DNA from 2 places in the Streptomyces ficellus genome. Region 2 is predicted to be linked to the other one. Evidence: riboswitches for the same ligand, from Rfam matches in the RefSeq annotation. Region 2 holds a riboswitch; the other holds the start of a gene.

Region 1 (4,532 bases), 1.4 Mb from region 2:
CATCGACGTCCCCGGCCCGACCGTCGACCTCGTCGGCACCGGCGGCGACGGCGCCAAGACCGTCAACATCTCCACCATGGCCGCGATCGTCGTCGCCGGCACCGGCGCCAAGGTCGTCAAGCACGGCAACCGCGCCGCGTCCTCCGCCTCCGGCTCCTCCGACGTCCTGGAGAAACTGGGCGTCAACCTCGACCTCACGCCCCGGCGGGTCGCGGAGGTCGCCGAAGAAGCCGGCATCACCTTCTGCTTCGCCGTGAAGTTCCACCCCGCGCTGCGCCACGTGGCCGCCGCCCGCAAGGAACTGGGCATCCGCACCACGTTCAACTTCCTCGGCCCGCTGACCAACCCGGCGCGCGTGCGGGCGCAGGCCACCGGCGTCGCCGACGCCCGGATGGCCCCCATCATGGCCGGGGTGCTCGCCGAGCGCGGCTCCTCCGCCCTGGTGTTCCGCGGCGACGACGGGCTGGACGAGCTGACCACCACGGCCACCTCCCGTGTGTGGGTCGTCCGCGACGGCTCGGTGCGAGCGGAGACGTTCGACCCGCGTGACGTGGGCATCGACCTCGTGCCCGTCGAGGCGCTGCGCGGCGCGGACGCCTCGTACAACGCGGACGTGGCCCGCCGGATGCTGGGCGGCGAGACCGGGCCCGTACGGGACGCGGTCCTGCTCAACGCGGCGGCCGCGCTGGTCGCCCTGGAGCCCTCGGACGCGCCGCTGACGGACCGCCTCGCGTCGGGCATCCGCCGCGCGGCCGAAGCCGTCGACACGGGCGCGGCGAGGGCGGCGCTGGAACGCTGGGTCACGGCGAGCAACGCGTAACCCCTGCGGGGCGGTGGCCTGTCGGCCCGGCCGGCCACCCACCGCCCCGCACCCGGCGACGTACCCGGGCGTACCCGGACCACCCACGTCCCGCGGTCGGCGACGTACCCGGGGTGGGGCCGTGCAGGGTCGCCCCCGCAGGGGTTGGCGGCGCAGGCGCGGCTCCCCTACGCGTAACCCAAGGCCGCCGGCCCCGAGGAGGCGAGCCCGGAGGGGCCACGCCCCACCCCCACCGGGGGGGCACCGCACCCAAGGCACCGCCCCGCAGGGAACTGACGACGGGCACCGCTCCGGTCCCGTTGTGCCCACCCTCCCCCAAGCTCTCGGCTTCGCTCGAGCAGGGGGGACCCCCATCGCCCTGCGGGACGATTGCCCACAACGGGTGGGGTAGGAGCCGCCCTGCGGGGCGTCCGGAGTTCGGACGTGGGTTGCGGCAGGCGGCGCGTGCCGTTAAGTTCGGCGCAGGTCATGAGTGACAGCGACTACGGCCCCGGCCCGCTGTCCGGCAACCCTCCGTCCGTGGCGGGGTGCCCCGGGTGAAGACCAGGCCGCAGGCGGTGAAGTCCGCGGCAAGCGCGGACCCCTGCACACCCTGGGGTCCTGGTCCTCAAGGGAGCAGTCTCGTGAGCAAGCGAATGCGATAGGGCGTAGCGCCCCTTCTTCGGTGTCCCCTTTTCGCCTTGCCCCGTACGGGAGTTCGCCATGTCTGTCACCACCATTGCCGCCGACCAGTCCGTTTGTGCCCATCTGTCCGTTCTGGGGCGGGATGTCACCGTGCCGCTGGTCACCGGCGGTGAGGTCACCTACGCCGCGCTCGACTACGCCGCCAGCGCCCCGGCCCTCCAGCGGGTGTGGGACGACGTGGCCGCGTACGCGCCGTACTACGGCAGCGTGCACCGGGGCGCCGGGTACCTGTCGCAGCTGTCGACCGACCTGTTCGAGAACAGCCGCGTGGCGGTGGCGGAGTTCCTGGACTGCCGCGAGGACGACCAGGTCGTCTTCACCCGGTCGACCACGGACTCGCTGAACCTGCTGGCCGCCGCGCTGCCGGAGGGCTGCCAGGTCTTCGTGTTCGAGACCGAGCACCACGCCTCGCTGCTGCCCTGGCGGGACGCGCGGGTCACCTACCTCGACGCGCCCCGCACCCCGGGCGAGGCGGTCCGGACGCTGGAGAGGGCGCTGGCGGACCGGGACCCGTACGGGCCGGCCCTGGTGTGTGTGACCGGCGCGTCCAACGTGACCGGCGAGCTGTGGCCGGTGCGGGAGCTGGCCGCCGCCGCCCACGCGCACGGCGCCCGGATCGTCCTGGACGCGGCCCAGCTGGCGCCCCACCACCCGGTGTCCGTGCGGGAGTTGGACGTCGACTGGGTGGCGTTCTCCGGGCACAAGCTGTACGCGCCGTTCGGCTCCGGTGTCCTCGCCGGGCGGGCCGACTGGCTGACCGGGGCCGAGCCGTACCTGGCCGGCGGGGGCGCGTCCCGCAAGGTGGCTCGGCGGACCGACGGCGGGGTGGACGTCGAGTGGCACACCACCGCCGCCCGGCACGAGGCCGGATCGCCCAACGTCATCGGGGTGTACGCGATCGCCTCCGCGTGCAAGGCGCTGACCGAGGCCGGGTTCGGCGACCTGGTCGCCCGCGAGCAGTACCTGATCGGCAAGGTCCGCGAGGGGCTCGCCGAGGTGCCCGAGGTGAAGGTGCTGTCGCTCTTCGGCGACGAGGCGCCCCGGGTCGGTGTCATCTCCTTCGTGGTGCGGGGCTGGAACAGCTCGCACTTCGCGGCGGCCCTCTCCGCCGAGTACGGAATCGGCGTCCGCGACGGCCTGTTCTGCGCCCACCCGCTGGTGCGCACCCTGCTGGGCAGCGACCCGCAGGACGTCGGCGAGTGCGGGGCGCCCGACGGCGGGACGACCTCGCTGAACGCCATCCGCGTCAGCTTCGGGGCGGGGACGCCGGACGAGCACGTCGACCGGTTCGTTCGGGCCGTGAAGGAGCTCGTCCGGGACGGGGCACGCTGGAACTACCGTACGGAGGACGGGCGCTGTGTGCCCGACCGCGGCTGATCCGGGTGCCGATCAGGATCGTCCGCAGCGCCCGTTCGGCGGCGTCCGCGAGGAGTTCGGCGGCCCGGTCCAGGGCCTCCGGAAGCGGTAGCGGGCCGGGCGCGATCGACTCGTAGGCGTCGAGGCCCGCGTTCATGGCGCCCTCGCCGAGCGTACCGGCGAGGGCGAGGACCGGGACGCCCGCCTCCCGGGCGCGCCGCGCCACCTCGCCCGGGACCTTGCCCCGCGTGGTCTGGGCGTCCAGGGCGCCCTCGCCGGTGATCACCAGGTCGGCGTGGGCCAGCCGGGCGGTGAGGTCCAGCCCGTCGAGGAGCACCTCGAAGCGCGGGAGCAGCCGGGCGCCCACCGCGGCGAGCCCCGCGCCCAGCCCGCCCGACGCCCCGGTGCCGGGCGCGGTGCGCAGGTCCACCTGCGGGGCGCAAGCACTGGTCAGGGCGGCCGCCCAGTGCTCCAGGGCGACCGACAGCTCCTCGCACCGCGCCGGGCCACCGCCCTTCTGGGGGCCGAACACCCGGGCCACGCCCCGCTCGCCGCACAGCACGTTGTACGGGTTGCACGCCACCAGCAGTTCGGTGTCCGCCAGCCGGGGGTCGAGCGCGCGGAGGTCGAGGGTGGTGAGCCGGGAGAGCTCGGCTCCGCCGTGGGGGAGTTCGGTGCCAGAGGCGTCGAGGAGCCGGACGCCCAGCGCCTGGAGGGCGCCCGCGCCGCCGTCGGAGGTGCCCGAGTCGCCGCAGCCGACCAGGATCCGCCGGGCGCCCGCGTCGAGGGCGGCGCGGATCAGCTCGCCGACGCCGTACGTGGTGGTGGCGCCGGGGTCGCGGCGGTCCGGCGGCACCAGGGCCAGCCCGGCGACCGCGGCCATCTCCACGACCGCCGACCCGTCCCCGAGGAGCGCGAAGTGGCTGTCCACCGGGTCGCCCAGGGGGCCCGTGGCGGTGCGGGGCACCAGCCGCCCGCCCGTCGCGGCGGCCAGCGCCTCGGCCGTACCCTCACCTCCGTCGACCAGGGGGATCAGGTCCGGCTCCGCGTCGGGCAGGACCCGCAGCAGCCCTTCGGCGATGGCGTCGGCGGCCTGCCGCGCGGACAGGGACTCCTTGAAGCCGCCGGGTGCGACGGCGATGCGGTACGGGTGGCTCATGGCTGGGTCTCCAGGAGGACGGGCACGCCGAGCAGCGGCCAGACGGTCAGGGCGAACAGCAGGACCAGGCCCGCCGTGAGCGGGGCGAGCACCGCCGACAGCCGCAGCAGGTCGCGCGGGGTGTAGGTGGGCACCCCGTCGGGGAGGTCGGAGAACAGGGCGACCGGCTTCGCGGAGGCGGGCAGCGTGTGGCAGAACCCGGCCGCGGCGGTCGAGGCCAGCGCGGCGGCCACCGGGTTGACGCCCGCCGCGGCCGCCGCGACGACCACCAGCGGCACGAGCACCGACGAGCGGGCCGAGCGGGACTGGAGGACGAGGTGGGCGGCGGTGCTCACCAGGACGACGACGGTGAGGAACAGCCACGGCGGCGCGTGCACCGGCAGACCCGCCACCAGCCAGGAGGCGGCGCCCGAGTCGGCGAGCGCCACGCCCATCGCCATCGTCGCCGCCATGAACAGCAGCAGCGGCCACGGGACCGTCCGCAGGCCGTCCTTGAGGCGTACCGTCCCGAGC
Region 2 (4,532 bases):
CGGGTCAGACCTCGCTCCCCTTGACAGGAGGGAGCGTGCGCCGGAACGCGTCGACCGCCGCTGAATGTATCTGCCCAACTGCCGTCTGCAACAGGTCAATCGGACGAGAAATCCGAGCACGCGTGAACGGAAAATGCGGCGGAAGAGGCCAGAATCCCGGGCAAGTCGGGCCCGGCAAAGCGCTCAAAATGGCGCAATTCGCGGGGGCACATTGACTGCATCTTGTCGCAGCCGCGCAATCTCTCATATGCGCGCGGCACAGGCGGCGGCGGGGACTTCCCCAACTCTACCGCGCTCAACCATGCAGAATTGCCCCCTCCGCTTCTCTCGCGGAGGGGGCAACACCGGTCACGCGGTGTGGGTCAGCAACCGCCGGCGACGGCCGGGATGATCGACACGCCCGCCCCGTCCGGGGTGGCCGTCGCCAGACCGTCCTCGAAGCGCACGTCGTCGTCGTTGACGTACACGTTCACGAAGCGGCGCAGCTTGCCCTGGTCGTCCAGGACGCGGGCGGCGATGCCCGGGTGGTTCTTCTCCAGCGACTCGATGACCTCGGAGAGGGTCGCCCCCTCCGCCGGCACCTCGGCCTGCCCGCCGGTGTACGTACGGAGGATCGTGGGGATGCGGACGTTGACGCTCATGTCGTGATGCTGCCTTTCGTGCGGGCTCGGTACGGGTCAGGCCAGGCCCGCGTCGCGGAACGCGTCCAGGCTCGGGCGGATCGTCGCGGTCGGGCCGGTGGTCGGCGCGACGGCGTCGAGGGTCTTCAGGCCGTCACCCGTGTTGAGCACGACCGTGGTCAGCGACGGGTCCAGCACCCCCGCCTCGAACAGCTTCTTCGTCACGCCCACGGTCACACCGCCCGCCGTCTCGGCGAAGATGCCCTCCGTACGCGCCAGCAGCTTGATCGCCTCGACGACCCGCTCGTCGTCGACGTCCTCCACCGCGCCACCCGTCCGGCGGGCGATGTCCAGCACGTACGGACCGTCCGCCGGGTTGCCGATGGCGAGCGACTTCGCGATCGTGTCCGGCTTCTGGGGCCGGACGACGTCGTGACCCGCCTTGAAGGCCGCCGACACCGGGGAGCAGCCCTCCGCCTGCGCGCCGAAGATCTTGTACGGCTTGTCCTCGACCAGACCCAGCCTGACGAGCTCCTGCAGCCCCTTGTCGATCTTGGTCAGCTGCGAGCCGGACGCGATCGGGATGACCAGCTGGTCGGGCAGCTCCCACCCCAGCTGCTCGCAGATCTCGTACGCGAGGGTCTTCGAACCCTCCGCGTAGTACGGCCGCAGGTTGACGTTCACGAAACCCCAGCCCTCGCCCAGCGGGTCGCCGATGAGCTCGGAGCAGAAGCGGTTGACGTCGTCGTAGTTGCCCTCGATACCGACCAGGTCGTCGCCGTAGACCGCGGCCATCACGACCTTGCCCTGCTCCAGGTCGTGCGGGATGAACACGCACGAACGGAACCCGGCCCGCGCGGCGGCGGCGCCGACGGCACCCGCGAGGTTGCCCGTCGAGGAGCAGGACAGCGTGGTGAAGCCGAAGGCGCGGGCGGCCTCGATCGCCTGGGCGACGACCCGGTCCTTGAACGAGTGCGTCGGATTGCCCGAGTCGTCCTTGACGAACAGCTTGCCCGGCTCCGCGCCCAGCTCGCGCGCCAGGTTGTCCGCGCGGACCAGCTGGGTCCAGCCCGGGTTCAGGTTCGGCTTGTCCGCCACGTCGGCCGGCACCGGCAGGAGAGGGGCGTACCGCCAGATGTTGGCGGGACCGGCCTCGATGCGCTTACGCAGGGCTTCCGGGTCACCCACCGGCAGGTCGTAGGCGATCTCCAGCGGCCCGAAACACAGCTCACAGGCGAAGATCGGGCCGAGCGGGAAGCGCTCGCCGCACTCGCGACAGGAGAGGGCGGCAGCAGGCCCGAGGTCGACGTTCTTGGCGGTGGCGACAGTCTGTACAGCCATGGAGGCGAGGCCCTTTCTCCTCATCTTCCTCATGGCGCGCTTCGCCATGAGACGGATTTGGCACCTTCCCTAGCCGGGGCCCCGCGCATGGTGGTTGCGAGTGCCGACTGGAGGGTTGCCGGGGCTTCAACGGGCCGTGTCCCTCTGCCCCTCTGGATGAGCGGTATTCGATTGTTTTCGCGGGGACCCGACATGCGACGGTCATCCGCGTTGTTCAAGACTGTAACCGAACCCCCGGACACCTGAGACGGTCGTCCGATACGCGAGATGGAGATCACGTGCTGGAAGAGGTGGAGCGCTGGCTGGAGCAGCGGTCCTGGTCCGTGGCCGACCGGCCGCTCGACCGGCTGCTCGCGGCCAAGCGCGGCACGACCGTCAGCGTCGTCCTGCCGGCGCTCAACGAGGAGGCCACCGTCGGCGAGATCGTCACCGTGATCCGCCGCGACCTGATGTCCGCCTCCGCCCCCCTCGTCGACGAACTCGTGGTGATCGACTCCGGGTCCACCGACCGCACCTCCGAGGTGGCAGCCGCGGCCGGGGCGCGCGTCGTGCACCGCGACGCGATCCTGCCCCGCATACCCGCCCTCCCCGGCAAGGGCGAGGTCCTGTGGCGCTCGCTCCTCGTCACCGGCGGCGACATCGTCTGCTTCGTCGACGCCGACCTGCGTGACTTCTCGGCCGACTTCGTCACCGGCATCGTCGGCCCCCTCCTCACCGACCCGTCCGTCCACTTCGTCAAGGCCATGTACGACCGCCCCCTCGCGGGCGCCCCCGGCCGCGGCGGACGGGTCACCGAGCTGGTGGCCCGGCCACTGCTCAACCTCCACTGGCCGCAGCTCGCCGGCTTCGTCCAGCCCCTCGGCGGCGAGTACGCGGCCCGCCGCAGCCTGCTGGAACGGCTCCCCTTCCCCGTCGGGTACGGTGTCGAACTCGGCCTCCTCGTGGACGCCCTGCACACCGTGGGCCTCGACGCCCTCGCTCAGGTCGACGTGGGCGTCCGGAAACACCGGCACCAGGACGAACGGGCACTCGGCCGGATGGCCGCGGCGATCTACCGGACCGCACAGGTGCGGCTGTCCCGCGGACACCTGGTGCGGCCCCGGCTCACCCAGTTCGACCGGGCCGACCACGGCTTCGTACCGCGCACCCACGACGTCGACAGCGAGGAACGCCCGCCCATGACCGAAGTGGCCGAGTACGCACGCCGCCGCCGGGTGGCCTGATCGGCGCACGTTTGAGCGTTTGGGCAACGGGCTAGGTTCGTCTCCATGGCAGCCCAGATTCTTGTCGCCTCGAACCGCGGTCCCGTCAGCTACGCCCCCCGTGCGGACGGCACGTTCGACGCCCGGCGCGGCGGGGGCGGGCTGGTGTCGGGACTGTCCGCGATCGGGCCCGACGCGGGCGCCCTGTGGGTGTGCGCCGCGCTCAGCGACGGCGACCGGCAGGCGGTCCGGCAGGGCGCCGCGGCCGAGCCGGGCGTGAAGATGCTCGACATCGACGCGGCCGTGCACGCCGACGCCTACAACGGCATCGCGAACTCGGTGCTCTGGTTCGTGCACCACATGCTCTACCAGACGCCCCTGGAGCCCGTCTTCGACGCGGAATTCCGCCGGCAGTGGGCGTCCTACCGCCTCTACAACCGCGCCTTCGCCGAGGCGCTCGCCGAGGAGGCGGGCGACGGCGCCGTCGTCATCGTCCAGGACTACCACCTGGCCCTCGTCCCCGGCATGCTCCGCGAACTCCGGCCCGACCTGCGCATCGGCCACTTCTCCCACACCCCGTGGGCGCCCACCGAGTACTTCGCCATGCTCCCCGACGACATCGCCGAGGAACTGCTGCTCGGCATGCTCGGCGCGGACCGGCTCGGCTTCCTGACCTGGCGCTGGCTGAAGGCCTTCCAGTCCTGCTGCGCGCGCTCGCTGCGGGACATGGACGTACGGACCACCTGGGCCAAGGACCTCCCCCCGACCGTCGAGCACTCCGCACACGGCCGCCCCCACCGCACCGAACTGGGCGTGCACGGCCTCGGCGCCGACGCCGACTTCCTCCGCGAGCGCTCGCGCCGCCCCGACGTCGCCGACCGGATGGCCGCCCTGCGCGACCAGATCGGCCCCGACCGCAAGACCATCGTGCGCGTCGACCGCACCGAGCTGTCCAAGAACATCGTCCGCGGCCTCCTCGCCTACCGGCACCTGCTCGCCGAACGCCCCGAATGGCACGAACGGGTGGTGCACCTCGCCTTCGCCTACCCCTCCCGGCAGGACCTCGCCGTCTACCGCGACTACACCGCCCAGGTCTCCCGCCTCGCGGACGAGATCAACGCGGAGTACGGCCGCGACGGCTGGACCCCGGTGATCCTGCACGTCGAGGACGACTTCGCCCGCTCCCTCGCCGCGTACCGCCTCGCGGACGTGGCGCTCGTGAACCCCGTACGCGACGGCATGAACCTCGTCGCCAAGGAGGTCCCCGTCGTCTCCGACGCGGGCTGCGCGCTGGTCCTCTCGCGCGAGGCGGGCGCGCACGAGGAGCTGGGCGACGACGCGATCACGGTGAACCCGTACGACGTCGTCG

The links. Region 2 has a riboswitch for S-adenosylmethionine ahead of thrC (threonine synthase). Riboswitches for the same ligand answer to the same signal wherever they lie in the genome.
Region 1: it holds a riboswitch for S-adenosylmethionine, as region 2 does, so the genes downstream of both, EIZ62_RS24175 (aminotransferase class V-fold PLP-dependent enzyme) here and thrC (threonine synthase) in region 2, are expected to answer to the same signal.

Annotation. Positions count from the first base shown of each region.
Region 1 is NZ_CP034279.1:5,406,755-5,411,286, forward strand. It holds gene trpD (anthranilate phosphoribosyltransferase) at 1-820, shown strand, start outside; SAM riboswitch class IV at 1,285-1,402, shown strand; gene EIZ62_RS24175 (aminotransferase class V-fold PLP-dependent enzyme) at 1,523-2,881, shown strand; partial or broken gene EIZ62_RS24180 (glycerate kinase family protein) at 2,877-4,019, opposite strand; gene EIZ62_RS24185 (SLC13 family permease) at 4,016-4,532, opposite strand, start outside.
Region 2 is NZ_CP034279.1:3,991,347-3,995,878, reverse strand. It holds gene EIZ62_RS17910 (ubiquitin-like small modifier protein 1) at 363-641, opposite strand; gene thrC (threonine synthase) at 678-1,985, opposite strand; SAM riboswitch class I at 1,979-2,124, opposite strand; gene EIZ62_RS17900 (glucosyl-3-phosphoglycerate synthase) at 2,240-3,184, shown strand; gene EIZ62_RS17895 (alpha,alpha-trehalose-phosphate synthase (UDP-forming)) at 3,230-4,532, shown strand, end outside.